Regions from separate parts of the Paenibacillus sp. FSL R10-2782 genome, predicted to be linked through region 1. Evidence: riboswitches for the same ligand, from Rfam matches in the RefSeq annotation. Region 1 holds a riboswitch; each other region holds the start of a gene.
What was found. A riboswitch is a leader RNA that binds a small molecule or an ion and turns the genes downstream of it on or off. The one in region 1 is predicted to bind cobalamin.

Region 1 (9,987 bases):
CAAGCCGACGCTTACCGTGTTTCGCTCGTCCAAGCCGGGGCAACCGAATATTCGCATTTGGAATCATCAGTTGATTCGGTATGCCGGCTATGAGAGCGCTGAAGGAGTGATCGGGGACCCGATCTCGGTAGAATTCACAAATGCGTGCCGCCGCATGGGCTGGCAAGGAGCCATGACTCCCTTTGACGTATTGCCGCTGATTGTAGAAGCAGGTGGACAGCCTCCTGAGCTGTTTGATATTCCCGAACATTTGGTGCAGGAGGTACCTATTGAACACCCGGAACTTCCGGGGTTGGCTTCGTTGGGTTTGCGTTGGTATGCTGTGCCTATGATTTCGGATATGACGTTGGAGATTGGAGGTATCATCTACACCGCAGCTCCTTTTAACGGCTGGTATATGGGGACAGAGATTGGTGCGCGTAATTTTGCCGATCCCTTCCGTTATAACATGCTGCCGCAGGTAGCTGAGCTGATGGGGCTGAATACCTCAAGCGAAACGACGTTATGGCGTGATCGGGCGCTGGTGGAGTTGAACAGTGCAGTGCTGTATTCTTTTAAAAAAGCGGGAGTCAGCATTGTCGATCACCATACGGCAGCTGCACAATTCCAGCTGTTTGAGGAGCGGGAAGCCCGGGCGGGGCGTGCGCTCACAGGCGATTGGACATGGCTGATCCCGCCGTTATCCCCGGCGACAACGCATATATTTCACAGTTCCTACGATAATCGGCTTGTAAAGCCAAATTTCGGAGTTCAAGAAAAGCCGTATATGCAGAAGAAGCCCCAAGGCTGCCCTTTTCATTCTTGATATGTTCATAGAAAGTTTTAATTATCAGATTCAGGTTCCTATTCTATATTGAATAGAGTAAATTCAGCTTTTTCATATCATAAGGTCGAGGAGCGAGGCGAAGTTGGAAAGAAATCAGGCAGAGCGCATCGTCTCTAAACTTTTGCAACGGGCAGATATGGGCGTGACGGTCAAGCTGGAGAAACGGTTTCCCGGCGGGCGGCTGATTGGGGGTAAATATGCCATGAATACTCACGCCATTACAATGTATACGGACACGATTGAAACACAATGCATTCTGATGTTTGGCAGCGTCGAACGAGTCGAGGAATACTTTACGATTGTGCTTGCGCATGAGATTGGACACGCCGCTGATTCTGAGCTGCCTGACCTCTCCGATGCTATGGAACAGGAGAGTGAGTTAGGGACCAGGCAACGGCTTGCGCTGCAAATTGAAGAAAACGCATGGAACTATGCGCTCGAATTGGTGCCGGAGATTGAGACAACGTTCATTTCCGCCGTTATTGACGAGTCCTTGTTCGCCTATCGGGTCCCGGTCCTGGAGCAGTCTGACATTGCATAAGGAAGATGATCCGAGATCCGACAGGCTCTTTTTTGTGTGACGAGATCAAATGCGGGTCATTGGAACGATTCAAAGTAGAAGTTTTTTTAGCTGTGACACGCGTCCCTGAGACAATTCAAGCATCTCGGCCAATTCTTTTTGTGAAACATTAGGGTGCTTTTCCATGAGCTGTTTTAGTTTGTGCAGGAGCTCAGTCTGATTTCTGTAATTTCTTCTTTTCTTGGGCTGAGCAGGACGTGCTTCGCCTGAATGACTGGAGGGATTATCGCTCTTTAGCTTCTCAATGCAATCGTTGCATATCAAATGATCTCTGAAGTAGCTCAGGTTATCTACGGCACTGCAAAAATAACAAGATACCCCTGTATATTTACGGATCATCAGGCCCTCTGGTGTAATAAAAAAATCAAGGGCATCTCCAATATTAATATTCATAGAATTGCGTAGCTCCTTGGGCAGTACAATGCGGCCCAGATGGTCTAATGGTCGTGTCATTCCTGTATTTTTCATTATTCATTTCCCCTTTCATAATTGCGCTTATCGGTGCAAAAATCGTAGGTTATGTATGTTGTAAAGTACAAAGCGCGTATATTGCAGTTTGAATTGTATTAGCTATGAACAAAAAAGAAGCTCCAGCATGACGAACAATGACGTCTGCCGGAGCGTGGTACAGCCCAATGAATCTAAGATGTTGAGTCAAATTATTGTGGGTTGGTTGTCCAAATACCGGCTACTTTTAATTGAACCCGCGAAGGCAGCTTCAACGCCGCCAATGTCAGATCGGCCATATCCTGCGGCTGAAGCATGCGGTCCTCGTCGCCAATCGGCAAACCTGCATTTGCCGCCAGTTCCGTATTGACTGTGCTTGGAGTCAGCGCGGTAACGCGAATGTTGGATTTGCGAACCTCCTGCATCAGTGCCTCCGTGAAGCCCATCAAAGCAAACTTGGAGGCGCAATACGCCGAGCCTGTGGCAAAGCCTCGTTCCCCTGCTGTGGAGGATACATTAATAATGTTGCCGCTCTGCTGAGCAAGCATGCTGGGAAGAACCGCGTGTGTGACATAATAGGTTCCTAGCAAATTCACGCGGATCATGCGTTCCCACTCTTCCGGGTCCATGTCTGCGACTGTGCCGAATGTAGCAATTCCTGCATTGTTAATCAAAATATCGACAGCGCCCAAATCGTGCTCCAGCGAGGCTACGGCTGCAGCGGCCTGTACGCGATCAGATATATCAGCAACAGCGCTAACCACCTTCACGCCGTATGTACTCCCCAGTGAATCTTGCAGCTTTTGCAGGTCAGGTAGTGTGCGTGAGATTAATCCCAGGTTGACGCCTTCCTTGGCCAGGGCCTCGGCAATGGCTTTACCAATGCCTTTGGTAGCGCCTGTAATAATGGCTGTTTTATTTTTAAGTTCCATCCATTCTCCTCCTTATGGTATTCATAGTTGTGCATTTAAGCACATGGTTATATTATACTGATTTCATTTCCCCGAACCAAACTTCAACTCCAGTCAGGTCACGTAAGTTGCTTGGCTGCGATCTGAAGTGGGAAACTTCTTGTTATGGTCATGTTGGCTTATTTGGAAATAGCAATATTGCCCGAAGTCGTTTCGACCTTCATAACGTTCATACTACCGGGAACGGATTCGGGAGTATCTATACTTCCGAATTGGGAGCGAACATTATAAATACCTTTAAAATCAGGAGCCTGCTTAATCCTCACATCACCGGAGTGTGAATCAACTTTCAGGTTGGCTGCGGTACGTTGTGTGATATTCGTAATACCGGAGGTCAGGGAAACTTGACCATTGCCGCTATAATCCCGAATTGTGGCATCCCCTGAAGTGAGGTGCAATTCCATATCTGCTGTAACCTGACTAGCCATAAAACTGCCGGATGTTAACTTGGCGACCAAGCGGGTGCTTTGGAGATTTGAAATCTCGGCATTGCCTGAAGTGGCTGTGATGGTTGTGTTTTGAATGGAGGCATCCTGGAGTTTTACGCTCCCCGAATGTACATCTGCCTGTAGCCCTTTTAGGATCTCACCAGCGGGCATTTCTACCGTGATCGTTTGTTCCAAATCAGGAGAGATAGAGAAGAATGACAAGGAAAGGGCTGGCTCAGATTGGATAGAAAGCTTACCGTTCTCAATACGGGCATTATGAATCTGGTCGGCTACTTGCGTCTGAACTTCTCCACTCATGCGTATCGTGCCCTGCTCGCCGTAACCGGGAGCAAAGACAATAGAGACATCATCGGAGCTATTCACTTTAAGATCCTGTAGCTGTCCACGTGTGAATGTCCACTTTTTATCAATAGCTGTTATTTCCCGCATCGCTTGTTGGTTCCATGGAGCACCGTAGGCTACCATCCCGGCCACACCGATGATGATACATAGACCCGCTGCAACAAACCAGTTTTTACTCATGTTACTCGTTAGCTCCCCTCAGGGTAGTCTGATTCCATTTCCAGTATCGAACCGTACCTCTGACCAGAAGGTTCAGAAGGTAGCGTACTCCAGGCAGCAGCAATAGGCCAATCCCGGTCAACGTGATGGCAAAAAAGAATTTAGCGGGATAAAAGTTGCCGTTCAGCGCATAATCTGCGACAGCGAGAAGGGGGGCCACTATCAAGCTGACCGCTGTTGCGGCTAACGAAACCCATACTGCCCACAAAGAGGCTAAGACAGGAATGGAGATTAATAAATTGAGAAACAGCAGACCTAAGAAAGTAAATAGATTGCGTGCGAAGTTTCCCTGGCGAAGCGGAGGAGGGGAAGTATTCCAGGTTGCATTGGGATCATCCAGCGCTTCGCGAGCGATATCCTCGGGGTTGCCCAGTTCGATGGCAATTTCGGCCTCACTTTTTCCATTCACCAACCCATAGTCAAAATGCTGGCTTAAGTCACCAAGCAGCTCATTACGTTCCTCTGCGGGGAGAGGGGAGAGACGTTGCTCTACCTCTGTGAGAAACTGTTTTCTATTCATCGGAATTTCCTTCCTCCAGTAGGCTTGCGACATGATGGACAAATTCATTCCATTCCCGTGTAAGTATGCTCGTGTAATTGCTGCCTGCATCGGTCAGCCGATAATATTTACGTGGGGGTCCCTCGGTCGATTCCTGTAAATAAGTTGTACAGTATCCCTCTGATACCAGACGGCGAAGCAGCGGATATAAAGCTCCTTCGGCTACTTCGATATGACGGGAGACGGCCTGAGCCAGTTCGTAGCCGTAACGGTCCCTACGCCCAATTAAAACAAGAACGCACAGTTCCAGCACCCCTTTTTTGAATTGGATGTTCACATTCATGAGCGGTGCTCCCTTCCTGGATGTTATCATTGCTTCATAGGTGTCGTTTGGAGTATGGGGGGAGAAATGTGTGCTTGAGCATAAATGAATTCAGGTACTAATCATAAATCAGTAGTCAGGTATAATTTAACATCATGTACTGTTTAATGCAAGGTTCTAAAATTTTAAAAATAAATGTACGGGCTTATTTTAGGAGCTTTCTTTCGCTTTTAGAGTCAATAAGATAGCGAATGTTGTTGAAAAAAGTAGTTCTATTTAGAAAAACGCCGAATCTTGGGGAATTTGTGGAAAAGGGACCGCTTTAATTTCATTCTTAAGAATGTTAAATTGTAATATCAGCATGTTGCAACATTCGATTCCCAACGCTCGAAAGTACAATAGATATACGAACTAAACCGTTTCAATCTATATATGGCTGATTTGAAATCGCTTTTGGGATTGTTGCAAAATGCTCAAATAAAAGGATCCATAGAGTTGAAGATCATTTCTTGTGGAAAGGATGGGGCAAAGGATGAATTGGGAACGCTGGTATACGGAGCTGGATCAGGATGATGAGACTTGGGATGTATCAGAGGAAGTCGTGCTTCGGGGCACGGTACAACTCCATTTTTGCGGACAGGACTCGGAGGTGGAGATAGAGTTTATTGTTTCTGCCGATTCCGAGGAAGAAGCACAGGCCGTAAGAGAGCCTAAGCAGGAACAAAAAAAGACATGGGAGCAATATATGGCACATGGGTCAGACATTCATCCTCATGTGCTGGAAGCGATACACCATTACTATGTAGATGTAGTGGAAAAATACCGGAATGCTTATATCTCATGGGGAGAAGACCCGGATGAATATGCGCCTTATGTGGAACGCTTGGAACAACTGCTGGAACGGCTACAGCCCGTGTCTATACTGGTTCCTGACTCAAAGGAAGAGGATGAGCTGTATTTGAATTTTAGCTGTTCATGGGATAGAGAGCATGGCTTGGGTGTACATATGAAGCAGGGAACACCCGAGCATATTCAAGGGGCATACACATTATATGATTTGGAATAGAATCCCCTTCCGGCGTCGAGGGAAAAAGGGAGCCGGGAAGGGGAGGGTATAGAAATTAGCTGGATGCAGCCAACGAATCTCTGGCTGCTTGAGCGGCCAGCACCATTTGCCGCAATGCGGCGACGGATTCATCCTTGGTGCGGGTTTTCAAGCCGCAGTCTGGATTGACCCAAAATAAATCAGAAGGCAGTACGCGCAGGGCACGCTGTATCATACTCAGCATTTCAGACACATCGGGAATGCGCGGGCTATGGATATCATATACGCCCAGACCGATGCCCTTGTCGTACACCTGATCCTCAAAGCTGACAATCAGTTCACCGTGGCTACGCGAGGTTTCAATAGAAATGACGTCGGCATCCATATCGGAGATGGATTGGATCATATCCTGAAATTCGGAATAGCACATATGCGTATGGATTTGGGTGGCGGGATCAACGGTTGCTATTGTAACAAGGAAGGCTTGAACCGCCCACGCCAGATAGGCTTGCTGCTGTTCTTTTTTCAGTGGAAGCCCTTCACGGATCGCGGGTTCATCGACCTGAATCATGCCAATCCCCGCTTGTTCCAGTGCTTCTACCTCTGCCCGCAGGGCCAGTGCTAACTGTAAAGCAACCTGACTGCGAGGAATATCATTACGCTCGAAGGACCAATTCAAAATCGTTACCGGACCTGTCAGCATTCCTTTGACTGGCTTGGAGGTCAACGATTGGGCGAAGGCCGTTTCTTCCACGGTCATGGGTTGATCGAACGACACGTCTCCGTATATAATCGGAGGTTTAACACACCGGGAGCCGTAGGACTGCACCCACCCGTTTTGTGTAAAGGCAAAGCCTTTCAGCTTTTCGCCAAAAAATTCAACCATGTCTGTCCGCTCAAATTCCCCATGTACGAGCACATCAATGCCAATGTCCTCCTGAATATCAATCCACTCCTTGATTTGCTGCTGAATGAACGTCCGATACTGCTCAGCAGACCACTCCCCTTTGCGATAATGCAGACGGGCTTTGCGAACCTCGGCGGTTTGCGGAAAGCTGCCAATCGTCGTCGTAGGCAATGGAGGCAGCTTCAGCTTGTCCTGCTGGATCACACGACGCTCAGCGAAGGGAACGCTGCGTGACTGCGGCTCTTTCGCCAGTAGAGCCGCCATATCGGCAGCGGTCTGTACTCGTGCCGCTGAGCTGTTGAAGCGGGCTACCGCGTCCGCACTCTGCCCAAGCTTGGCAAGTGCCGAGGGTTCGCGTTTGCCAAGCGCAGCGGTCAAAGCTGCGATTTCTTCCAGCTTTTCATCAGCAAAGGCCAGCGCTTGCATCAGCTCCCGGTCCAGCTTGTGTTCGGCTTCCAGACTGACTGGCACATGCAGCAGACTGCATGATGGCTGCACGATGAGCTGCGCAGCAGTTGTTTGCTCCGCCAGTTGCCCAAGCAGCGCCGCCACGACGTTCAGATCGGAGCGCCATATATTACGCCCATCAATGACCCCAGCGGCTAGTGTTTTCCCTGCGGGGAAGCCATGGCGGAGTACCTGCTGAAGGTTTTCGCCATCATCATGCACAAAATCAAGACCTATTCCCTGTACCGGGAGCGTGGACAGGCGCTCATAATGATCCAGACTGCCAAAGTAGGTTTGCAGCACGATATTTAAGGATGGAGCCGCTTGGGCCAAAGCCTCATAGGCCTCCTGAATAATGTCCAAATCCTCTGCCGGGAATGAGGTGGTCAGGACAGGCTCATCCACCTGCACCCACTGAACGCCTTCCGCAGCCAGCTCAGACAGGACGCGGGTGTACAGTGGCAGGAAACTTCTCACGATGGCGGCCAAATCCTTGCGGTCATAGCCTTTGGACAGAGCAACGAACGAATAAGGACCGATCATGACGGGCTTACCCTCAATGCTCAGTTCCTGTTTCGCTTCACGATAAGCCTGCAACGGCTTATTCTCGGTGAACACCGGGGTTGCATTGGCCAATTCGGGCACGATGTAGTGATAGTTGGTATTCAGCCATTTGGTCATTTCACTGGCGGTGGCACCCTTTTGTCCACGGGCTATCCCGAAATAGATGGATAGGGGAACAGGTCCGTCGGGACGATAGTTGAACCGTTCCGGCACCAGACCGAACATCACGGATGTATCAAGCATGTGATCATAATAGGTAAAGTCTCCGACCGGAATTCGATCAATTCCCTTGTCACGCTGCTTGCTCAGATGCTCCAGCCGCAATCGTTTCATCTCGGTATGCAGCTCGCTCTCATCGATGCTGCCGTTCCAGAAGCGTTCCAGTGCTTTTTTCCATTCCCGGTTTCCGCCGATACGCGGATATCCCAGACTACTGCTGGTCAGGCCAGGCAATTCAGGCACTTGAGTAAATGACATGTACTTTTCCTCCTAGGCTGGTAGCCAGTTTATTTTTGCGTACAAAAAAAGACATTCCTCCCCGGGTGTAAAAATGAGTATGGGAAAGAATGTCTCCGTTATTTAAAAATAAAAATTCGGCGACTGCTCTTAACACCTCCCTATCTCCCGTAGGTACTTGCGATGTTGTTAAAATAGGCAGGTCTCCTGACTTACGGATCATGACTTTCAGCGCTCCTTCCCGGTCTTTGGACCAGTGGGTGTACCAACAGCTGAAAATTCCCCGTTTACAGTGGCGGGACCGCGCCGGACTTGCACCGGCTTCCCTTTTAAGCCTGAACTGAATAGAACAGGCACCTATCTCCAAGCTATGCGATTGTGGTATGACGAATATTTATGCACTCGTATACTTGTTCACCATCATAAGTGAAACTTGCGGGATACGCAATAGAAACTCCGTTTGAACCTGTAATGAAATGATTAAGTTCATGGAAGCTGATTCAAGGTTTATTAAAAGCGTTCTGATCATCAGTACGCTATTGGTGTCCCCGATCTGAAGCATCTTGAAGTACAGGCCTTCTCCATTACACACAAAAAAGACAAGCCCTCCCCATAGGGAATGGACTTGTCTTAGGGCATAACAGCTTATGCGAGTATAACATCGCCTTAGGCTAATGTAACTATAGATCCTGCCTGAATGCTGGCTTTCACATCCACCAGTCGTTGATTGCGGCTTCCCCGGAAGGGAAGGGTCAGATCCTTTTGCTGTTCTACAAAACGACCGTCCACAATCACATCACACAGCAGCGCCAGCTCCCGGCGTGCCTGATCCGTAAGCAGCTCCTCATAGCAAAAGCCCGTATAGGCCCACACGGTTCGGTCCGGGCAGGTTGCGCGGAAATTGCGCACAAACTGCGAGCATTCCGCTGCTGAGAAAAAAGGATCTCCGCCGCAAAGGGTTAACCCGTCCAGCAGTGGATTATCTGCGATGTCACGGATGACTTCCTGCTGCCGTTCAGGTGTGAACGGTTCACCTGCGCGGAAGCTCCATGACGAGGGATTGAAGCAGCCGGGGCAGGCATGGCGGCAACCGCTAATGAATACGACGGTACGCAGGCCATGCCCTTCGTTCAGAGATTCTGGAATGTAGCCGCACAAATTCACCGATGCTTCACCCGGTCACGCACCTCAGCCTGTTTCGCGGCGTTGAAGCGAACGGTATAATCACCTGTCAGATATCCCGTTACCCGGCGCAAACGCTGAAAATGCGTATGTTCTTCATCAGCACCGCATTGGGGACAGCTTGTCCCGATAATGCCCTCGTAGCCGCATTCTGTGCAGCGGTCTACCGGATGATTGATGGAGAAGTACCCAATGTTTTGATGGAGCGCGTATTGTACAATTTTAAGAAACGCCTCCGGGTTATTCCGCGCATTACCATCCAGCTCTATGTACGAAATCGCACCAGCGTTGCACAGATTATGAAATGGGGCTTCGAGGCTGATTTTACGGGCAGCCGGAAGCGTATAGTACACGGGAATATGAAAAGAATTCGTGTAGTATTCACGGTCATTCACACCGGGAATGACTCCGAAATCACGCTGATCCAGCAACGTGAATTTGCCGGATAGACCCTCGGCAGGCGTAGCGAACAGCGTAATATTAAGGTTATGCAATTCACTCATCCGGTCGCAGTAGACACGCATGGAAGCTATGATTCGCTCCGCCTCGCGGTATACAGCGTCATCCTCCCCGTGGTGTTTGCCGTACAGTGCCTTCATGCACTCAGCTAACCCGATGAACCCCATAGAAAGCGTACCGTGCTTTAGTACGCTTCCCACCTGTTCATCCGGCTCCAGCTCTTCTCCGCCTTCCCATACCCCTTCGCGCATCATAAAGTCTGAGGCTTTTGC
Region 2 (9,987 bases), 220 kb from region 1:
GTAGGTCTGATCTCACTGACACGCGTCAAGTCGCGGAACGTTATTTTTGCTGCGGGTGGTATTATGGTTGTTCTTGGTCTGTTGCCCAAACTGGCTGCCTTAACGACAGTGATTCCCAATGCTGTGCTGGGCGGGGCGATGATCGTTATGTTCGGTTCGGTTGCTGCATCGGGCATGTCTATTTTGTCAGAAGTGGACTTGCGAAAGGAAAGTAATCTGCTGATCGCGGCATGTAGTATTGCGGTGGGCCTCGGCTCTGCTGTGCTGCCCCAAATGTTCGACCAACTGCCGAGCTTTGCCAAAATGCTGCTGCAAAACGGCATCGTATCCGGCTCGATTACAGCGATTGTATTGAATATCGTTTTAACGAAAAAACAGGGCGAGTCAGTCAAAGGTGTGACGGTGGCGGAGGTTCCGCAAAAGGTTTAATGATTAGGGTTAGGTAAAGACAGCCGGAGAGAGGACGTAAGTCTCTTTTTCCGGCTTTTTGGCATGGGGTTATTCAGAATGATTTATTTGTTCAGCAGCATGAAGTTATTGATAAAACCCTCTTCCTGTATGAAGATTGGAGTTTGGATTTTTGATGTGAAATCATAATAATATACGCCGCTCCCTTCCTCCTGATTTTTCTGGGAGGCACTGCCTAAATAGTAGATGCCCTTGCCGTCCGGGGACATATAGATAAAGCTGCGGGATGAAATGGGTAGCTCTAACTTGGTGCGTTTACCAGTTGCAATATCGACAAGGCTATACTCGGGGTTGCCGTGATTAATGAAACGGGCAGTGACCAGGAGTAACTGATCATTACTGCTGGACATTGACAGGATTTGTTCGTTTTTCAGTGTGATGACAGGCCGCTCTTGTTTGGTTTCGTTGTTGATTTCTGTAACAGTATAGTTTGTGGGCGTTGTGAACGTATTTTTCTGTGAAGCAATGTCCGACTGTTTATCTTGCTCTTTCTCTGAAAACTGTGTATTGTAAACAGTATTTTTTGCGGAATTATAGGCTAGAGACCAGGTGTGCTTATCCTGATTTTCATCATGCAAGAACTGCATTGTATGAGTCGATTTATTATAGAAAATAGTTTTAAGTGTACGTTCTCCTTTTTTGACCGCAGCTAGAACGAGTGGACCTTCTGGAGTCGTTGGTACTATACGATTAATGGCAAACAAATTATCGGAAAGTTGCTCGGTTTTTTTTGAATTCAAATCGAACGAAAATAATTGATCTCCCTTGTTATCAACATCAGCAGAGTAGTAAATCTTGTGATCAGGTAATGACACTACAGAAAGTGGATATTGAGAGGTATAAGGAACATCGGCCAGCTTGGTCATTTTTTTGCTGCTCAAATCATACGTCATGACCCGCATAACCATACCTTTATCTGTATTTTTCCCATTCACATATTCAGTATAGGTCATGGATAGATATTGGCCTTGTTCGAGTGGAGCTGACTTTTCGCCTGATTGGATTTGTTTCGATGGATTTGATTCTGCTGCTGGAGTAGAAGGTGGAGAGCAGGCAGATAATAGAGCTGGAACGAGCAAGGAAATTATAATTAAGCGAATGTCGCTTGTTTTCAAAGGGATACATCCTTTCTAAGACGAGGGATTTAATGATTGAATATTGACAATTTAAATAGGGAAAAGGATAGGACGTAGGCCCTATCCTTCTTTCGATATGAAGATATTAGAACGAATAAAAATATCTTCCCGAAAATGAGAGAGACGAGCTCCATGTCAAGCCTAAATCCTGCACACCAGTTTTCCAAATATCAATAACAGCATCCGGCAGACTTCCATTGTCAGCCTTAGTGAAATCATGGACATTATTGTTATCAATATTTCTTACAGAAATTTTTGTTCCAAACTCTGGATTATCGATAGCCCCTTTTGTTGCACAGTCGCCTCTTTTTAGTGAATTGGAATTTTCACCTGTAGAGTCCGTAAAGTTTGTTCCTCTTCCTGTGCCTTGGACCTTGCCGCTCGATGTTCCGGTAATGACGATTTCATTATTATGTGCCCCGTATGTATAAGACCCTGGTGCTTTGCGTGTTCCGCGTGGTAATGCCTGAAGTGAAACATTATTAGTAGTAATCGCATTTTCCTTTTGATCAGGCAAGATAATATCTTTGATATAACCTTCACCATCATAAATTACTTTTAGACCAGGCTGAGGCGCAGGGTTATCAATATGATATACCGGCAGTGATTTAGCTTCTTCTTTGATTTCTTTAATCAGTGCTTCTTCTTTATCTAGCTCAATTTGTTGTTCAGCAGTGAGTGGGGCAATAGCAGCTAGAGATTTTTGTGGTTCAGGCACAGGAGTTCCTTTTTCTAATACAACCATGTTATTGTTCTCATCAAATTGGATGATTGTACCTGCTAACATTTGGTCAGGGATTTTTTCTTCTTTCTCAGCATGGGAGATTGCTGGACTAACGATTCCCCACGAGATGAATAACGTTGTAGCCAGAATTGCTTGAGGAAGAAACTTTACCTTCATAACAAATTGCCTCCTTGAAATATTTGTAAATCCATAGATAGCATAAGTGAGCTTACAAACTATATCAACCTTTTAATGGTATATATGAATATATTTATCTATATTTTTGTACTAGCAAGGGTCCATTAGTCGGATATATACGACATTTATTGACAGCCTTGCAACGCAAAGTCATAGCTTTGCTCCCCGCTGTATCATTAAAATTTGAATTATTATACGACATTTGTTGACAAGCCTGTAACAACAAAATAAGATAGTTCTAAATCGTAATATAAACGAATAAAGGAAGAAAACAGGTGTGAGCCGGACTACTCTATACACAGGGTTTCGTTGAGACTATGTAGAGAGTGCGTGTTCACTTAAAAGGGAAGTTCGGTAGATTCCGACACGGACCCGCCACTGTATACAGGCATCAGCAGGGGTATGCTGGAGCTTTCAGAACAGCCACTGGAACTGTGAGGAACCGGGAAGGCCTGAGAGATAAGCCTGAAGTCAGGAGACCTGCCTGTTTTAACATCACTGTCAGACCCACGGGATGCTGGGGAGGTGGTTGGGCGTGCTGCATACAGAATGTCTGAAACCGATCCGTTCCCTTCTATGCTTGAGGGGTGGCTTTGAGGTGAGCTTTGGCATTTGATAATGAAAGCATTTCTGACTGCTGATCAAGCGGTCGGGGATGCTTTTTTTGCGCTAGGTATTTGTGAATGACAAGATATTTGCGAATGACAAGACAGAGGGGGATAAATAAGATGATAAGCAATCGTAAAAAGCCTTCATGGTTCGTAGGTACAGGGGTGCTGCTGCTACTGGCAGTTATGGCTCTGGCGGGATGCTCCACAACCAATAAAACGGTGGAAAGCTCCGGTAAGGGTGAGAATGCATCGACACAACAAGCCAAAACGGACAAAAAGCTGGTGATGGCGTATACGTGGAAGCCGTCAGGTGTTGACCCGCATGGCGATAATAGCTGGGATGTTATGCGTTCTGGTGCAGGCGAGACACTTATCCGTTTGAATGAAAAGCTGGAGCCAGTGGCTTGGCTGGCCAAGGAATGGAAGCAGGACAGTCCCACAGTTTGGACGTTCAGCTTGCGGGATAAGGTCACCTTTCATGATGGAAAGAGTATGGATGCGGAAAAAGTAAAAGCTTCTCTGCTGCGATCCATCGAGAAAAGCCATCTGGCAAAGGATTTGCTGGACGTGAAGTCCATTGATGTAGCTGGTCCGCTGGCGTTGAAAATCACGACAAACCAGCCGAATGCAGCGCTGGTATCCAATCTGGCTGATCCATCCACGATTGTACTGGATGTAGCGTCCATGAAGGATGAGCAGAGCTACCCTGCGATGACAGGTGCTTTTAAAATTAAAGCGTTCAACAAGGATCAATCACTGGTCGTAGAACGTTATGACGGATATTGGGGCGAGAAGGCCCGGCTGGCTGAAGCAACGATGAAGTTCATCACGGATGGCAATTCGAGCCTGCTGGCGCTGCAATCCGGCGAAGTAGATGTAGCGACCGATATTCCGGTGGATAACGCGGAGGTATTGAAAAAGAACGATAAGCTGCAAGTGCTGTCGGCTCCCTCTTTGCGCACCCATATGATCGTGTATAACATGGAGTCGCCTGTGTTCAAGGATGCCGTTAACCGCAAAGTAGTGGACAGCCTGATACCGCGTGCATCCATTGTGAGTGCGATCATGAGAGGCTATGGTACGGAGGCAAGCAGCCCATTCCCGAGCATTCTCCCCTTCGGCAAGGTGGAACGTAAAGCGCTGGACGGCACGGCGGAGCAGTTGTTGACAAAAGACGGCTGGCAAAAGGATGCCCAAGGTACATGGACCAAGCAAGGCAAGCCGTTCGAGGTTACGTTGCTGACCTTCCCTCAGCGTCCAGAGCTTTCGGTCATGGCTGAGGTGATTCAGAGCCAGCTGCTGAAAGAGGGCATCCAGGTGAAGATCCGCAAGGTGGAAAATATCGACGACGCGCTAACCAAAAACGATTGGGATTTTGCCATGTACAGTATGCTGACTGCCCATACGGGGGAGCCGCAATATTTTATGGACATGTTTTATTCCTCTAAAAGCGAAGCCAATGTAAGCCGTTATAGTTCCAAACCGCTGGAGAACCTTCTTGGCAGCTTGAAGCTGGCGAAGGATACAGCGCAACGTAATGCTGTGACACTGCAAGCGCTGGATATCATTAATACGGATTTGCCGCAGTCGTTCATTGTTCATCCGGACAATGTATTTGGGGCGAAAAAAGGGGTAAAGGGCTTCACGCCGCATCCGATTGAGTATTACTACATTACGGCGCAATCCGATATTGCGGAATAACGGGCTGCATACCCTATGATTCGTTTTATCCTGGAACGTGTGGCGCAGTTGATCATCATTGTGTTTGTTGTATCCACGCTGACGTTTGTGCTGATGAGGCTGGCTCCCGGCGACCCTGCTACCATTCTGCTCACCGCGCATAATGTGCCTGCCTCTGAGGAGGCGTTGACGGCGCTGCGGAAGGAGCTGGGCTTGAGCGAGCCGCTCCATATTCAGTATGTGAACTGGCTGCGGGATGTGTTCACAGGGCACTGGGGCACCTCCTATGTATCCAAGGAGTCGGTGCTAACCGAACTGTGGAACAGACTGCCCGCTACTGTGGAGCTGGCTTCGGCGGGCTTTGTTGTCATGACGGTCCTGACTCTTGGAATGGGACTGGCTGCCTCGGTAAAATCCAGCGGTTGGCTGGATCGTCTGGGAAGGCTGTTTGCACTGCTGGGATCGTCCATTCCCTCTTTTTGGCTTGGCTTTCTGCTGATTTACCTGTTCTCTGTCTGTTTGGGCTGGCTCCCGTCCATGGGTCGGGAAGATTGGACTCATTTGGTACTGCCAGCGCTGACCCTTGGGGCAGGTTTGGGGGCTGTGCAAGCCCGTGTGCTGCGTGCCCAAATGCTGGAGCTGGGTGACCGGAATTTTGTGAAGGCGGCGAAGGCCAGAGGCTTTTCTCGCACCCATATTCTATTTTTTGAGATATTCAAGCATGCGATTTTGCCAATCATCACGCTGTTAGGCACGAATCTGTCTTTTATGCTGGCGGGCAATGTTATCGTAGAGACGATTTTTTCATGGCCGGGCTTGGGCAAGTATTTTATAGATGCGATTACGCAGAGGGATTATCCGGTGATTCAGGGGTATGTTATTTTTGCTGCATTTTTAATCGTAGGTGTTCAGTGTTTGGTAGATGTGGTCCAGGCTGCTGTAGATCCCAGGCTGCGTTTGCATTAGGGGAGGAAGTTGAAAATGAAAAACATGCGGCTGTCCTTCCAAGGGAGCTTACTGACAGGAGGAGTGCTGCTGGGCCTGATTGGACTGCTCGGGCTTCTGGCTCCATGGGTTGCCCCTCATGATCCTCTCAATGTCGATCTACTGAAGCGTCTGGAGCCGCCCAGCCGAGAATATCCTATGGGTACCGACCATTTGGGGCGGGATGTGCTGTCGCGGCTGATTTACGGGATTCGGACAAGCGTATTGATTGCCTGTGCGATTACAGCGGCTACGCTGTGCATCAGTTTGCCGATAGGCTTGCTCATTGGCTATGTGCGCGGGCGTGTGGACCAGTTAGTCATGCGGGTCATTGACGGCGTGCTAGCTTTTCCCGATATCATTTTGACGGTGGCGATTGTGGGTATCCTGGGTCCGGGCTTTGTAAACATGACCTTAGCGATTATTGCGGTACGGTGGGCCGGGTATGTTCGGTATATTCGCACCCTTGTTCAAAAAGCCTGTCAGGAGGACTATGTCCGGTATGCCCGTTTATCCGGTAATTCACATGTGCGCGTGCTGCGACGTTATGTATTGCCACAAGTGCTGCCACAGCTGCTTGTGTATGCGGTCTGGGACATCGGGCGAGTGGTGCTTATGGTTGCCGGACTTTCCTTTCTTGGGCTGGGTGTACAGCCGCCTAAGCCGGAATGGGGCGTGATGCTGCATGATGCAACCTCGTATTTTCAGGTGGCGCCGCATGTCATGATTTTTCCGGGTTTAGCGATTATGCTGTTTGTGCTTGCGTGCCAGCTTCTCGGTGACCGTTTTTCGGAAAAGGGGGCGGCAGAATGAAGGATGGGACAGGACATATGAAAGGGAATATGGCAGGGCGCAAGCCAATGTTGCACGTGGAACATCTGGAGATATGCCGCGTAGGCACAGGAGCGGGTACACGTATTGGCGCAGCAGCAGGTGGGAAGCCGGGTGCGAATGGGAAAATAATACGGATAAGCGACAACCAACCGCTGCTCCGGGATGTCAGCTTTTCTGTGTATCCAGGGGAAATTGTGGCTTTGACTGGGCCGAGTGGATGCGGCAAGAGTCTGACCGCGCACGCAATCTCGGGTATGCTGGAGGCGGGAATCGGCGTGACCCAGGGGCATATGTACTATAACGGGGAGGACATCGTCCCGTTCAACGAACGGCGCTGGGAAAGGCTGCGCCGTGAGGACATTGCCCTGCTCATTCAACAATCGCTGAGCGGGTTGAATCCGATCCGTACCGTCCGTGCCCAACTGACGGACACGCTTAGACTGCACGGGCGGCGCTGGATACCGTCCGTGCAGAAGGGGCATGCGGATGCTGCTCCCTCCCTTGCTGCACCGCAGCATGCCGCCCCACAGGGCGTGCTGCCCCGGATGCGGCAGATGCTGAGCGGGATTGCACAGATGGCTGGAGGCTACGCTACCCAAGCGCAGGAGGCTTATCTGTGCTCTTTATTGAGCAATGTAGGGTTTGCAGACCCTGAGCATATTTTATCCTCGTACCCTTTTGAATTAAGCGGAGGGATGTGTCAAAGGGTACTGCTGGCCGCGATGCTAAGCTCCGGTCCGCGCCTTTTTATTGCCGATGAGCCTACGACGGCGCTGGATGTTATCAACCGGGACAAGGTTCTGGCATTGTTCCAGCAGTTGAGAGAGGACTTGGATCTCACCATTTTGCTGATTTCTCACGATCGTCAGGGTGTAAGCCGTGTTGCGGATCGTGTGCTGGAGATGAGCCCGGAAGGAAGGATGCACGAATGATACTGGAATTAAAGCAAGTGACCAAAGTCTTTCCTGTCCGTAGACGGAGAAAAGGCTGGTTCAACAAGCAAGATAGTGAGCAGGCAGCCGTGAAGCAGGTGAGTCTGGAGTTGCAACGGGGAGAATGCCTCGGACTGGTTGGCGAAAGCGGAAGCGGCAAAAGTACGCTGGCACAATGTATCCTAAGGTTGGAGGCGTTAACCTCGGGTGAGATTTGGCTGGATGACCAGCCCATTCACACCGGAAGGATGAAGGATATCCATCTGTACAAGCGAATCCAGTTGGTCACGCAGGACTCGTCTTCCTCGCTGCATCCCCGAATGATGATCCGAGATATTTTGGAGGAACCGATTTGTAACTATTTTCCCGAACGAAAAGCGCAAGCGCTGGAGATCTGTCTGTCCCTGCTAAAATCGGTGGGGCTGGAGGCTGACTGTCTGGAGAAATACCCATCACAGCTAAGCGGCGGACAAAAGCAGCGGGTATGCATCGCCCGTGCGCTGGCAGTGGAGCCGGAAATCATCTTGTTCGACGAATCCGTCGCCAATCTCGATACGGCAACGCAATCTTCTGTGCTGGACATGCTCAAAAGAGTGCAGGTGGAGCGCCAGCTATCCTATCTGTTTATCACCCATGATCTTCAATCCACCCACACGTTTTGCGATCGGATTGCCGTCATGTATCAGGGGGAGATCGTGGAGATATTTCAGGAGTGGGATGAAAACCTGTTACGGCATGGATACACCCGTACCCTTTTTCAAACGTTGACGGAATGAGCCATACCTCTCATATTCTACAAATTTAAAATAAAAACGAGCTTTCTTTTTCGAATATTGTTGACAAAATAGGATGTGATACCTATTCTAAATATGATTATGATAATCATTATCACGTACATAGAAAAGGGGAAAACCATTGATGTCCGTTCGACAACGCAAGACTGCCACCCTTATGTTGGTGACGCTCCTCTTATTATCCGTTATTTTGGGCTGCGCGAAGCAGGAGAATACACCTGAATCCACCTCAACTGACGGAGCTGCCAATGAAAAGTCGATCACGCTATCATGGCCGCGCGACATTGGTACGATGAATCCTCACGTATACAATCCTTCCCAACTTTTTGCACAATCCATGATTTATGAGCCGTTAGTCAGTTACAAGCAAGGAGGCAAGCTGGAGCCTGCTTTGGCTGAATCCTGGACCATATCCAAGGACGGCAAAATATATACGTTCAAGCTGCGCAAGGGCGTGAAATTTTCTGACGGAACACCTTTTAACGCGGCTATTGTTAAAAAGAATTTTGACGCTGTTATGAAAAATGAGAAAACGCACAGTTGGCTTGGGGTGGTGGGCGTGCTCGACAAAACCGAAGCCGTAGATGACAGCACCTTCCGAATGACGCTTAAGGAGCCATACTATCCGGTGCTACAGGATTTGTCTGTTGTTCGTCCGTTCCGTTTTCTGGGTGAAGCCGGGTTTCCGGACGATGGAGATACGTCCAAAGGCATCAAGAAGCCTGTAGGTACAGGGCCTTGGATGCTGGATGAATACAAGCAAGATGAATATGCAACCTTTAAGCGTAACCCGAATTATTGGGGTACTGCACCAAAGGTAGATAAAATTATCGTAAAAATCATTCCCGATGGGGAAACACGTGTAATGGCCTTTGAGAAAGGCGATCTGGACCTGATTTACGGAGAGGGCGTCATTAGTCTGGATGCTTTCAAGCAGCTTCGCGACACAGATAAGTATGTGACCAAGCTGTCCGAGCCTGTCGGTACAAGAAGCCTGTTGCTCAATTCGTCCAATCCCAAGCTGGCAGACCTTCGGGTACGACTGGCGCTCCAGCATGGTTTTAACAAGCAGGCGATGGTGGAGGGCGTGACCTCTGGGCTGGAGGAAAAAGCGGATACTGTCTTATCCAAAAACTATCCGTATACCAATGTGGACTTACAGTCCGTTGACTATGATGTGGAAAAATCCAAAGCGCTGCTGGATGAGGCTGGCTGGAAGCTGCCCGCAGGTGGTTCGGTACGAGAGAAGGACGGACAACAGCTGGATTTTGAGCTGATTTTTGATAAAACCGATCCGATCCAAAAGGCGATGGCTGAAACCATTCAGGCGGAATGGGGAGAGCTGGGTGTCAAGGTGAACCTGACCGGGCTGGAGCTGACAGTTCAAATCAAACGCCTTAGATCCAATCAGTTTGATCTGTACTTCTGGTACAACTATGGTGCGCCTTATGATCCGCATTCCTTTATTAACGTCATTGCCAAGAAGAGCTTCGGGATTTCCGAAACACTGAGCGCACTCCCGATGAAGAAGGATCTGGATCAGCAGGTACACGAAGCGCTCTCATCGACTGATGAAACCAAGCGTCAAGAGCTGTATGCTTCGATTCTGACGACCCTTCAGGAGCA
Region 3 (9,987 bases), 1.9 Mb from region 1:
GTGCGGGATGATAGCCATCCTGCGTAAATATACGGCACAGTGCAGTGGTCACCACGCTTTTGCCCACATCCGATGCTGTGCCCTGGAGCATAAGCACCGCTGCGGGATTCGTGCGGGACGGTTCGAAATTTGACAATTGCCTCTTCCCCTTTTACCAATTCATTTAAAAATCTGCCTACAGTCCGTGCAAAATTACAATAAATAGCAATAAAACGGTCTCCAGCAATTCGTTCAAGGCTCCGTAAATATCTCCTGTCAGTCCTCCCAAACGGCGGTTAATACGGTTTGCTGTGAAGCTTCCAACACCATTGGCCAGCAGCGGCAGCAGTAAAAAGCCTGTCCAAATGGCTAATTCGCCCGAATGGAAAAAAATGGACTCCCCATACGCTGTAAAAGATACATTGCCCAGGTCCATGCCGCCTGTTCCTGTGAACCATCCGGCAATGATACATTGCCCTGCTGCGGCACACACCGTAATGAGTACAGCCCAGAACACAGCCAAGCCGGCACGTCTGCTGCTCATATCGGCAAAACGCGATGCCAGTCCATCATCATTACGAGCTTTCGGCCAGCGTTTCATCGCGCTTACCATAAACCAGCGGCTCCAAACCAGCGGAAGCAGCAATAAGCCGGACAGATCCCGTTCAGCCAGCACCGTATACAGCAAAGAAGCCTTGAGCATAAGCAACAACACACAAGCAATGACGCCCATCGCTCCTACACGGCTATCCTTCATAATCTCCAGCATCCGTTCACGGGAACGGTAGCTGAACAAAGCATCAGCCGCATCCATCCATCCGTCCAGATGCAGCCCGCCCGTAAGCCACACCCAAACGGCAAGAGTAAGAACTGCACATGGCAACGGTGGCAATATCAGAGAGGCAAGCGCTGCAAAACACCATACGATGAGGCCAATGACCATCCCTACCAACGGATAATAGCTTGCACTACGTTTTAGCAGCTCTGGCGAAAAATCCAGCTCTGCCTTAACTGGAAGACGGGACAAAAATTGAAAAGCTGCCGCCATTGCCTGACGTTCGCCGCTCATAGCTTGTATTCCAACTGTTTTAATTCTACGGGAATGCCAGCCGTCACCAGAAATACCTCATCACAAAGGCGGGCGATCCGCTGATTCATCATCCCGCTTAAATCCCGATATAGCCGTCCAAGCGGATACTCGGGCACAATGCCATCACCGACCTCATTGGTAACGATGACAAGCGGCCCCGGATACTGCTCCACAGCTATCGCCAGTTCATCCATGGCAGCTCTGGACGCAGCATCGCCGTCCTTGCCTGCGGCCAGCAGCACGTTCGACAGCCAGAAAGTCAGGCAGTCGACCAGCACCATCGGCGCGGACGCTGGCTGCGGTGCTTGGCTGGCGTGCAGATCGACAGTGCCACTGCCGATCTGCTGTTCCGCAGCGGCAGACCTCGCCGCAGAATGCAAAACGCTGCGGCCTTCGCCTGTTGGCGATGCGTCGTCAGGCTGCGCCACTGAGAACGCAGCAGATGCCCCCGACGCGGAGGCTTCGTCGGCAGGCTTGTCGCCTTGCGCAGCCAGCCGTGGCTCTACGCCGCTGCCCAGGCGCCACAGCAGCTCCGGCAGCGCCTGCGCTTCCTCCAGCGTCTGCCAGTCGTACCCGGCAGACTCGCGCTGGAGCCGATGAAGGGCGATGCGCTCCTTCATCTCCACGTCATAGGCTTGCGCCGTTGCAATGTAGCAGGCGCGCGGGGCGCGCGACATGCACAATCGCTCGGCAAAGCCGCTTTTACCGCTGCGTGCGCCGCCGGTCACGAGCGCCTTCATCGCTGCGCGGCTCCCTGACCGTCCGATACGCCTGCATCGGCAAAGGTCGCCATTTCGCGCATAATGCGGCACGCCGCATCAATCAGGTGCAGGCTAAGTGCACCGCCTGTGCCCTCCCCGAGCCGCATGTCCAGATGAAGCATCGGCTCCAGCTTGAGCTCGCGGAGCACCGCCGCGTGCCCGCGCTCGTCCGAGGCGTGCGAGGCGAGCATATACGCTGCGCTTGCAGGCGCAAGTGTACGCGCAGCCAGCGCAGCAGCGCCCGAGATAAAGCCGTCCAGCACGACTGGACAGCGATGAGCGGCTGCGCCGAGGATGACGCCTGCCAAGGCGGCTATCTCCAGACCGCCGACCTTGGTCAGTACGTCGAGGGCGTCGTTCCCGTCTGGCTGGTTCACGTCCAATGCGCGGCAGACGACCGCTATTTTACGGGTCAGCCCAGCCGAATCCACACCTGTGCCCCGACCGACGATTATTTCCGGCTCCAGCCCAGTAAGAGCACACACGACCGCAGCACTGGCCGTTGTATTTCCAATGCCCAGCTCTCCGGTTACGAACAGTCGTGTGCCGCCTTTGACTGCTTCCGCCACGGCTTCAGCTCCAGCCAAAACCGCCTGCTCCGCTTCCGTACGCAGCATCGCCGGCCCCTTCGCCATGTTCGCGGTCCCCATACGCAACTTGCGGTCCACCAGATCCGCATGAGCGACATCTGCGTTCACACCCACGTCTACCACCTTGACATCTGCGCCTGCATGACGTGCCAACACGTTAATTGCCGCGCCACCGGACAGCATGTTATACAGCATTTGCTGTGTAACCTCTGCCGGGAAGGCGCTGACCCCCTCTTCACACACACCATGATCCGCAGCCATCACCATAACCGTTTTATGGTCAAACTCAGGCTTGTCCACCCCTGTAATGCTTGCCAGTTGTATAGCCAGACTTTCCAGCTTTCCCAGACTTCCCGGTGGCTTCGTTAATTGATCCAGATGCTCCGAGGCCGCCAAGGCTGCCGCCCCGTCCGGCTGTGCAATGCTGGCGATCAGCTGACGTAATTTTTCGTTCATGCCTTCCACTCCCTGCTCCGTATATATATTTAGCGATCTCATCGTAAATTCTGTTGCTTCAGCACTTGACTCAAGCAAGCTACTCAAGTCGTTCACCCTGACCAGATACATCCCTTGCACGTCTTCGCAGTAAAAGCTGCGGCACACCACTATCCGGATGAGGCAACATTACAGGCTCAACACCATACACATGGCGTATTTGTTCCTCTGTTAACAGCTCAGATGAAGCCCCTAACCCTGTAACCATTCCATCCTTGAGCACCAGCAAATCATCACAAAACTGGGCAGTCAAATTGAGATCATGCAGAACAGATATAATCGTCACACCTGTTTCCCGGCGCCATTCCGCCAGCAGCTCCATAAATTCAAGCTGATAGCGCAGATCCAGATAGGTTGTAGGCTCATCCAGCAGCAAAATCTGCGGCTCCTGCACCATCACCTTCGCCAAAGCCACGCGCTGCCGTTGTCCCCCGCTCAAACGGTCTAACGGCCTGTCCGCCAAGCTGGTAAGACCTAGCCTCTCCAGCACACGATCCGTGATGATTCCCGGGTCCATCCCTTTTTCCTTTTCCAACTTTTCTCTGCCAAACCAGTCCTGATGGGGAAATCGCCCCATTTCCACGACTTCCCTTACCGTGTAACCGACCGGGGGAAGCCCTTCCTGCTGGAGTACAGCTACGAGACGGGAAAGCTCCTTTCTGCCATAGCTGCTGACCTTTTTACCATATACAAGCACGTTGCCCGAAGTGGGGTGATCCACACCGGAAAGCAGATGCAGCAACGTCGATTTTCCACTTCCGTTCGGACCGATGATCCCCCACCAATCTCCTTCGTCTATGCTCCAGCTAATATTTTTTAACGCATGGAACTCACCGAAATCACGACTCAGACTGGTAATCTCCAAGGCACGGACCCGCAGCTTTTGTGGTCCACCTAGCTCCTTCACAGCAATCCCCCCCTGCGCAGCTTCTTGTTCCGGTACAAGAGATATGCGAAGAACGGAGCACCGACAAAGGCTGTCATGACACCAAGCGGAATTTCCGTCGGAGCCAGCAATGTACGCGCCGCAGTATCGGCCCAAGCCATAAAAATAGCCCCGCCCAGCGCAGATAACGGAACGATCATCCGATAGTCAGGACCCGTCACCAGACGGATGATATGCGGTACAACGAGTCCTACAAAGCCAATCACTCCACATACCGAGACTGCCGCGGCTGTCAGCAGCGTGGATACGATGAGAACGGATAGCTTCGTTGCATCTACATGAACCCCTATATGAGCTGCCTGACGTTCACCCAAAGCCAGAATATTCAGTACTCGTGCCCGGTTCCATAGAAACACCAGTCCAATGATCACATAAGGTAAAAGAATGCCCGTATATGACCAGCCGCGCAGACTGAGGCTTCCCATCGTCCAGTACAATATTTCATTGACTGTCTCCTTCGACATAGCTGTCAGAAAGGAAACGACCGCTCCCAGAAAAGACTGCATCACCACGCCCGATAAAATGAGGCTCTGCGTCGGAATTTTGCCGCCTTCCCTCGCCAGCGTCAGCACCATCCACAACGTCAGCATTCCGGTCGTAAATGCCACCAGCGGCAGTGTCCATACGCCTACAAACGAAAATTGAAGCCCCCAATAAATCAGTACCGCTGCCCCTACCGAAGCCCCCGAGGATACCCCCAGCGTGTACGGATCAGCCAGCGGATTGCGCAGCACACCCTGAAATCCAGCTCCCGCCAGCGCAAGCGCTGCGCCTACCAGCATACCCAGTAACACACGCGGCAGTCTGACCTTCAAAATAATCTGCTCTGTGGATGTATTCCAATCCGGTGTGACCGTCTCACCTAACCACGGCAGATGGTTGGCCAGAATACCCGCGATTTGGCTGACGGGAAGCTTGGCCGAGCCGATGCCGAGACAGAGCAGCAGCGTCAGCAGCAATAAGGCGAGGCCTGCCCCTCCAAAGCCGATCAGCCTACGATTCATTTGAAAATTTCAGGATACACGCCCTTGGCCACTTCCTTGAGACCTTCCGTTACGCGCGGACCCGGACGACTGATCAAATTATCATCCACGGCAAACACCCGGTTGAGACGAACAGCTGATATTTGATCCCACCCACTACGGGCTTTGATGATATCGCCCAGTGTCTGGCCTGTTTTGTCGTCCTTGACATTTTTGCTGTATAAAATGACGTCCGGATTGGCCGCTATAATATTTTCCTCACTGATCTGATACCAGCCTTTTTGCGTTGCAGCCACATTTTCGCCGCCCGCCAAAGAAATCAGCTCGTCCATAAACTCGCCCTTGCCGACCGTCCAGCCGGGTGAAAATTCGACGTAGACTCTCAGCTTTTGCCCTTTACCGATATTTTTAACACCGTTTTTCACTTCCGCTACATCGGCTCTCATCTTGTCGGTTACCGCTCTCGCTTCTTTCTGATGATCGGTAATTTTCCCATATAGTTCGATGTTAGCCATGACATCTTCAACCGTTTTCGGCTCGGTTTTAAAAATCATAATTCCCAGGTCACGCAGCTTGGTTGTCGCCTGCTCACTGAGTGATATCCCTGCAAAAACGACTTCCGGATTCGCAGCAATGATCGCCTCTTCATTCGGCTTCATTATGCCGCCCACTTTGGGCTTCTTCGTAGCTGCTTCCGGGTAATCCGAATAGTCCGATACACCGACAATTTCCTTATCCAGTCCGATGGCGAACAGCGCCTCGGTTTCAGCCGGAGAGACGGAAACGATTTTGTCCGGCGCTTTTTTGAATGTAAACTCCTGCCCGGTCGCATCCTTAATGGTCAGCGGGTAGACCGTTTTGCCCGGAGGCTCCTGAGCGGTTGCCGTCTGTCCCGGTTGCTGTGAGGCTTGATCCCCTTTATTTTCAGCGTTCTTTCCGTTAGCTCCACATGCACTCAGCACAACCGCCAAGACCAGAGCCAATAAGCCTGTAGTCCAGACCTTTATTCTATTCCCTGCCATGATTTACACCCCTCCATATAAATTCTTTTAAGAGCGTCACTTGAACATCATCCGATATCTGCAAAATCCAGCCTTCTTTTCCTTTCAAAAAACCCCTGCATCCTCAGATAAGGACACAGGGGTCACGTTAGCGCAGATCGTACGCAGGCGGCAGTTTCTTCCGCATGGACAGTCACTGCGAACACGTCATCCTTTCCTCGAAGGACTATGGTGACAGGCAGACGGGCAGGTATCCTGACTTACAGAAACATGCGACAGCCTGCTGCTCCTTCATAAGCTTGTGGCACATAAAGCAGAGCGGGCTGGCAATTTTCCATTTACAGTGGCGGGACCGCGCCGGATTTACACCGACTTCCCTTTTAACAGCGCACCGGAAAGAACCCGAGGGGTTCATCCCACTGCGCCGACCTCGTCTGCTGGATATTTGATGTAGTGCTGGTCAAGCCGTTCTTTTACTTGATGATTATAGGTTAAAAAAGACTGGCTTACAACCCAAACCGCCTGTTAACCTGCCCTATGTCTGTGACCATGAGAAGTATATAGGTAGTTAGTTTATCCCGGTTTTTCAAGAGTAGCGAATGCGGAGAAGAGCTATAAACATCATGTCTGCTCGACCAGCCATCCGGTGAATTTGTGCCCTGTAGCCAAATCCAGATGCGATGTTGTAGAACGGGTAGTGGTTAAATCTTCAAGCAGCTTTTGCGCCAACCTCAACTGAATCGTAATGGCCGCTCCCGGCTTCGGATTCAGGCTCCAAAAATCATGCCCCGGTACCAGCATACAAGCCAACTGACGAATCACTCCCCCATGCGTAACGACCAGAACGGAAGGCGGAGCATCAGACAATTCTGTTTTCTGAACATCCATCATTTTAGGCCACTCATACAAAGAGCCTAGAAATTCACCAAGGCGGTTCACAAAGTCTTTCCAGGGCTCTCCACCCGGCGGCGTAACCCTTTGCGGCTCATTAATCCACGCGCGGTACAACGCCTCATCCTTGAGCATGTCATACGTTTTTCCATCCCATTCCCCAAAATGAAGCTCTCTCAGACGTGGCTCCATGATGGCAGACCAAGCAGACATATTATCTGGTTTCAGTTCCGATTCTGGCAAAATGATCTGCAAGGTCTGACGACAACGTATCAAGTCACTGCAATAGATTCGGGCAAAGGAATATCTCTGTAATTTTTCCCGCAAAGGCTCTAATTCCTGCTCTGCTCCCGGTAGCAAGCCCAGATCGGAGTGCCCCAGATATCGACGTTCCCTGTTCCATAAGGTTGTGCCGTGACGTACCAGCACAAGCTCCAAATCCCATGGCGGATGTTCTGTAAAATCATGCTTCAAGGTCATCTCACTTCCTGCTCTATTCCCAGTGTTCGGTGCGTCACGCTTCATCACTGCGTCCACCCCAATGCATAGCATCCGGCGGACACGAACAGACACAATCCCGCAAACATGCTGGACACGGCAAACATCAGCCGGATCGTATGTCGGATATCATCCGGCTCCGTCGGTCGTACCTGCTCTCCCATATATGCACGGAAGGAGCGCACGCCATGATATACATTATAGCCCCCGAGGCGAATTCCCAACGCACCCGCAACTGCTGATTCTGGAAAGCCACTGTTCGGACTGGGATGCAGCCGCGCATCTCGCCTTACCGTACGCCAGCTACGTCCAGCATCATGCCGATAAATCCACGCCACTACTACCAGCATCCCCGCTGTCAGGCGTGCCGGGATGTAATTAGCGACATCATCCAGACGTGCCGAGGCCCAGCCCAAATGCAGATACTTTTCATTTTTGTAGCCAACCATGGAATCGAGGGTATTCACGGCACGATAAGCCAGCGCTAAGGGTGCTCCCCCGATCAGGGCATAAAAAAGCGGGGAAATAATCGCGTCCACGATATTTTCAGCCACTGTTTCGACGGTACCGCGTACAATCTCAGGCTCATCAAGCTGCTGCGTATCCCGCCCGACGATCATCCCCAGCTCCCGGCGTGCCACAGGCAGGTCACCCGCCTTCAATTCCCGATAGACTGCCATTCCCGCGTCCTTTAGTCCTTTGGAAGCAATCGTGGTGGCGATCAGCACCATTTCCGCGCCGATAGACAGCCACGGATGAATCCAGGCAAGCCAGCGCAGTAGCGCCCAGGCAAGCGCGAAGGAGCCGCCCACCACAATTAGTGGCAGCAGCAAGCCAGCGCGTTTCAAACCACGGTCACTGTGAACCCGGCGGCGAATCGCCTTTTCCAAGGCAGAAATGGCATGTCCCATGCCGATGACCGGATGTGGCAACCACCTCGGATCGCCGATCAGCCTGTCCAGAAGATATGCAGCCATCATGATCAAGCTAACTGTCACGCCGCCGTTCCTCCTCCAGCACTTCACCCAATACAGACAGTAGCATACCGTTGGCTTCCGCGTCCTTGACCGCAATTCGAAAATGGCTCGTCGTTAGCCCCGGGTACATGGCACAGCTCCGTATAAGAATCCCGCGCTGTCCAAGCGCCTGTTGAATGGCCGATGCGCTCCACGTCCCCGGCGCCCGTGCCAGCACGTAATTCGCTTCACCGGGGATGACACCACAGCCCCATTCCGCCAAAGCGGTCAGCAGACGACTACGTTCCGTAGCAATCAGCTCCTGCGTGCGGCGCTCATACGCCTCACCGCTTCGCAAACATGCCTCACCAGCCAGCAACGCCAGTCCGTTCACGCTCCAGGTTACCTGCTTGGCCGTCATTCGCCGGATATAATCCGGATGAGCAACCGCGTAGCCCAAGCGCAAGCCTGGAATGGCATAAAATTTCGTCATCGACCGGATCAAAATCACATGAGGATACCGATCCAGCACAGGCAGCAGTGAAATTTGCCGCTCTAGCGGGATAAAATCAATAAACGCTTCATCCACCACCAGCACGGTGCCGGTTTTCCCCGCTGCCTCTGCCAGCTCGCGCAGCTCCTGATCGCCGTATTGTACACCGTTCGGATTATTCGGCTGACCGAGAAACAGAACATCCACCTGCTCCATGAGCTGAAGTATGTCTTCCACGTCCGCCTTCCATTGAAGCGAGGCCTTGCCGTACACCCGGCTTACCTCGGCTCCGAATTTACCCGCCAGCTCTGCATATTCCGAAAAGCACGGCTCCACCGTGCCTACACGCTTGGGAGCCAGTCCCAGTAACAGCAACGCCATGCTCTCAGCCGCGCCGTTTCCGATACTCAGCGACTCTGGTGGAACATGCAGTCGCCGCGCCAGCATATTTTTAAAATTCCGGTGCCCGGGATCTGGATAGCGAACCACAGTGTCCAACGCACTTTGCAGCACCTCAAGCACCTCCGGTGGCGGACCCAGCGGATTAATATTTGCGCTAAAATCTACAAAATCCGCAGCCGCCCCGCCGAATGTCGCCGCAGCCGTCTCCCTGTCCCCGCCGTGACCGTAAACCTCTATCATTGCCTATCATCCTTTCCGACCGTTCCGAATCATTTAGCTCCATTATGGGACTGCTTTTTGCGTCCCGTCAATGCAAATGAGCTTTTGTGTACGTCGCTGACTTGGGTTACAATAGAAAGAGCTACACATAAAACTACACAGTTTGTATATACGGAGGAATGGACATGCTGTTCATCGACAACCAGGGCATACACGATCCAGCCATTAATCTTGCCATTGAGGAGTACGCGCTCAAGCATCTTCAGTTGGACGACAGCTATCTGCTGTTTTACATTAATCAGCCTTCTATTATTATAGGCAAGCATCAAAATACCATTGAAGAAATCAACGCCGAGTTTGTCAGAGACAACAACATTCAAGTCGTTCGTCGCCTGTCCGGCGGCGGGGCTGTATATCATGACCTCGGTAATTTAAATTTCAGCTTCATTACAAAGGATAACGGGGAGTCCTTTCATAATTTCCTCAAATTCACGCAGCCTGTCATAGACGCCCTGCGCCAAATGGGTGTGGAAGCCGAAATGACTGGACGCAACGATCTTCAGGTCGGTGAGCGCAAAATTTCAGGGAACGCCCAATTTGCCACGCGCGGACGCATGTTCAGCCACGGTACATTGATGTTTAACCTGAACCTGGACAATGTGGCTGCATCACTGCATGCCAAT

Region 2: linked by a shared signal. The riboswitch ahead of NST83_RS24595 (ABC transporter substrate-binding protein) and the one ahead of metE (5-methyltetrahydropteroyltriglutamate--homocysteine S-methyltransferase) in region 1 are both predicted to bind cobalamin.
Region 3: linked by a shared signal. The riboswitch ahead of NST83_RS06725 (cobalamin-binding protein) and the one ahead of metE (5-methyltetrahydropteroyltriglutamate--homocysteine S-methyltransferase) in region 1 are both predicted to bind cobalamin.

What each region holds. Positions count from the first base shown of each region.
Region 1 is NZ_CP151951.1:5,176,039-5,186,025, reverse strand. It holds gene NST83_RS23645 (nitric oxide synthase oxygenase) at 1-805, shown strand, start outside; gene NST83_RS23640 (hypothetical protein) at 909-1,367, shown strand; gene NST83_RS23635 (AbrB/MazE/SpoVT family DNA-binding domain-containing protein) at 1,437-1,874, opposite strand; gene NST83_RS23630 (3-ketoacyl-ACP reductase) at 2,066-2,785, opposite strand; gene NST83_RS23625 (DUF4097 family beta strand repeat-containing protein) at 2,944-3,795, opposite strand; gene NST83_RS23620 (DUF1700 domain-containing protein) at 3,797-4,354, opposite strand; gene NST83_RS23615 (PadR family transcriptional regulator) at 4,347-4,676, opposite strand; gene NST83_RS23610 (hypothetical protein) at 5,188-5,721, shown strand; gene metE (5-methyltetrahydropteroyltriglutamate--homocysteine S-methyltransferase) at 5,777-8,095, opposite strand; gene NST83_RS23600 (hypothetical protein) at 8,073-8,297, opposite strand; cobalamin riboswitch at 8,254-8,450, opposite strand; gene nrdG (anaerobic ribonucleoside-triphosphate reductase activating protein) at 8,741-9,238, opposite strand; gene NST83_RS23590 (anaerobic ribonucleoside triphosphate reductase) at 9,235-9,987, opposite strand, start outside.
Region 2 is NZ_CP151951.1:5,399,014-5,409,000, reverse strand. It holds gene NST83_RS24610 (nucleobase:cation symporter-2 family protein) at 1-429, shown strand, start outside; gene NST83_RS24605 (hypothetical protein) at 513-1,583, opposite strand; gene NST83_RS24600 (hypothetical protein) at 1,690-2,505, opposite strand; cobalamin riboswitch at 2,836-3,029, shown strand; gene NST83_RS24595 (ABC transporter substrate-binding protein) at 3,255-4,838, shown strand; gene nikB (nickel ABC transporter permease) at 4,854-5,783, shown strand; gene nikC (nickel transporter permease) at 5,799-6,614, shown strand; gene NST83_RS24580 (ATP-binding cassette domain-containing protein) at 6,611-7,567, shown strand; gene NST83_RS24575 (dipeptide/oligopeptide/nickel ABC transporter ATP-binding protein) at 7,564-8,343, shown strand; gene nikA (nickel ABC transporter substrate-binding protein) at 8,486-9,987, shown strand, end outside.
Region 3 is NZ_CP151951.1:1,452,766-1,462,752, reverse strand. It holds gene NST83_RS06755 (cobyric acid synthase) at 1-136, opposite strand, end outside; gene cobS (adenosylcobinamide-GDP ribazoletransferase) at 176-1,048, opposite strand; gene NST83_RS06745 (bifunctional adenosylcobinamide kinase/adenosylcobinamide-phosphate guanylyltransferase) at 1,045-1,809, opposite strand; gene cobT (nicotinate-nucleotide--dimethylbenzimidazole phosphoribosyltransferase) at 1,806-2,876, opposite strand; gene NST83_RS06735 (ABC transporter ATP-binding protein) at 2,956-3,822, opposite strand; gene NST83_RS06730 (iron ABC transporter permease) at 3,819-4,865, opposite strand; gene NST83_RS06725 (cobalamin-binding protein) at 4,862-5,866, opposite strand; cobalamin riboswitch at 6,073-6,266, opposite strand; gene NST83_RS06720 (histidine phosphatase family protein) at 6,467-7,216, opposite strand; gene cbiB (adenosylcobinamide-phosphate synthase CbiB) at 7,261-8,232, opposite strand; gene cobD (threonine-phosphate decarboxylase CobD) at 8,222-9,325, opposite strand; gene NST83_RS06705 (lipoate--protein ligase) at 9,490-9,987, shown strand, end outside.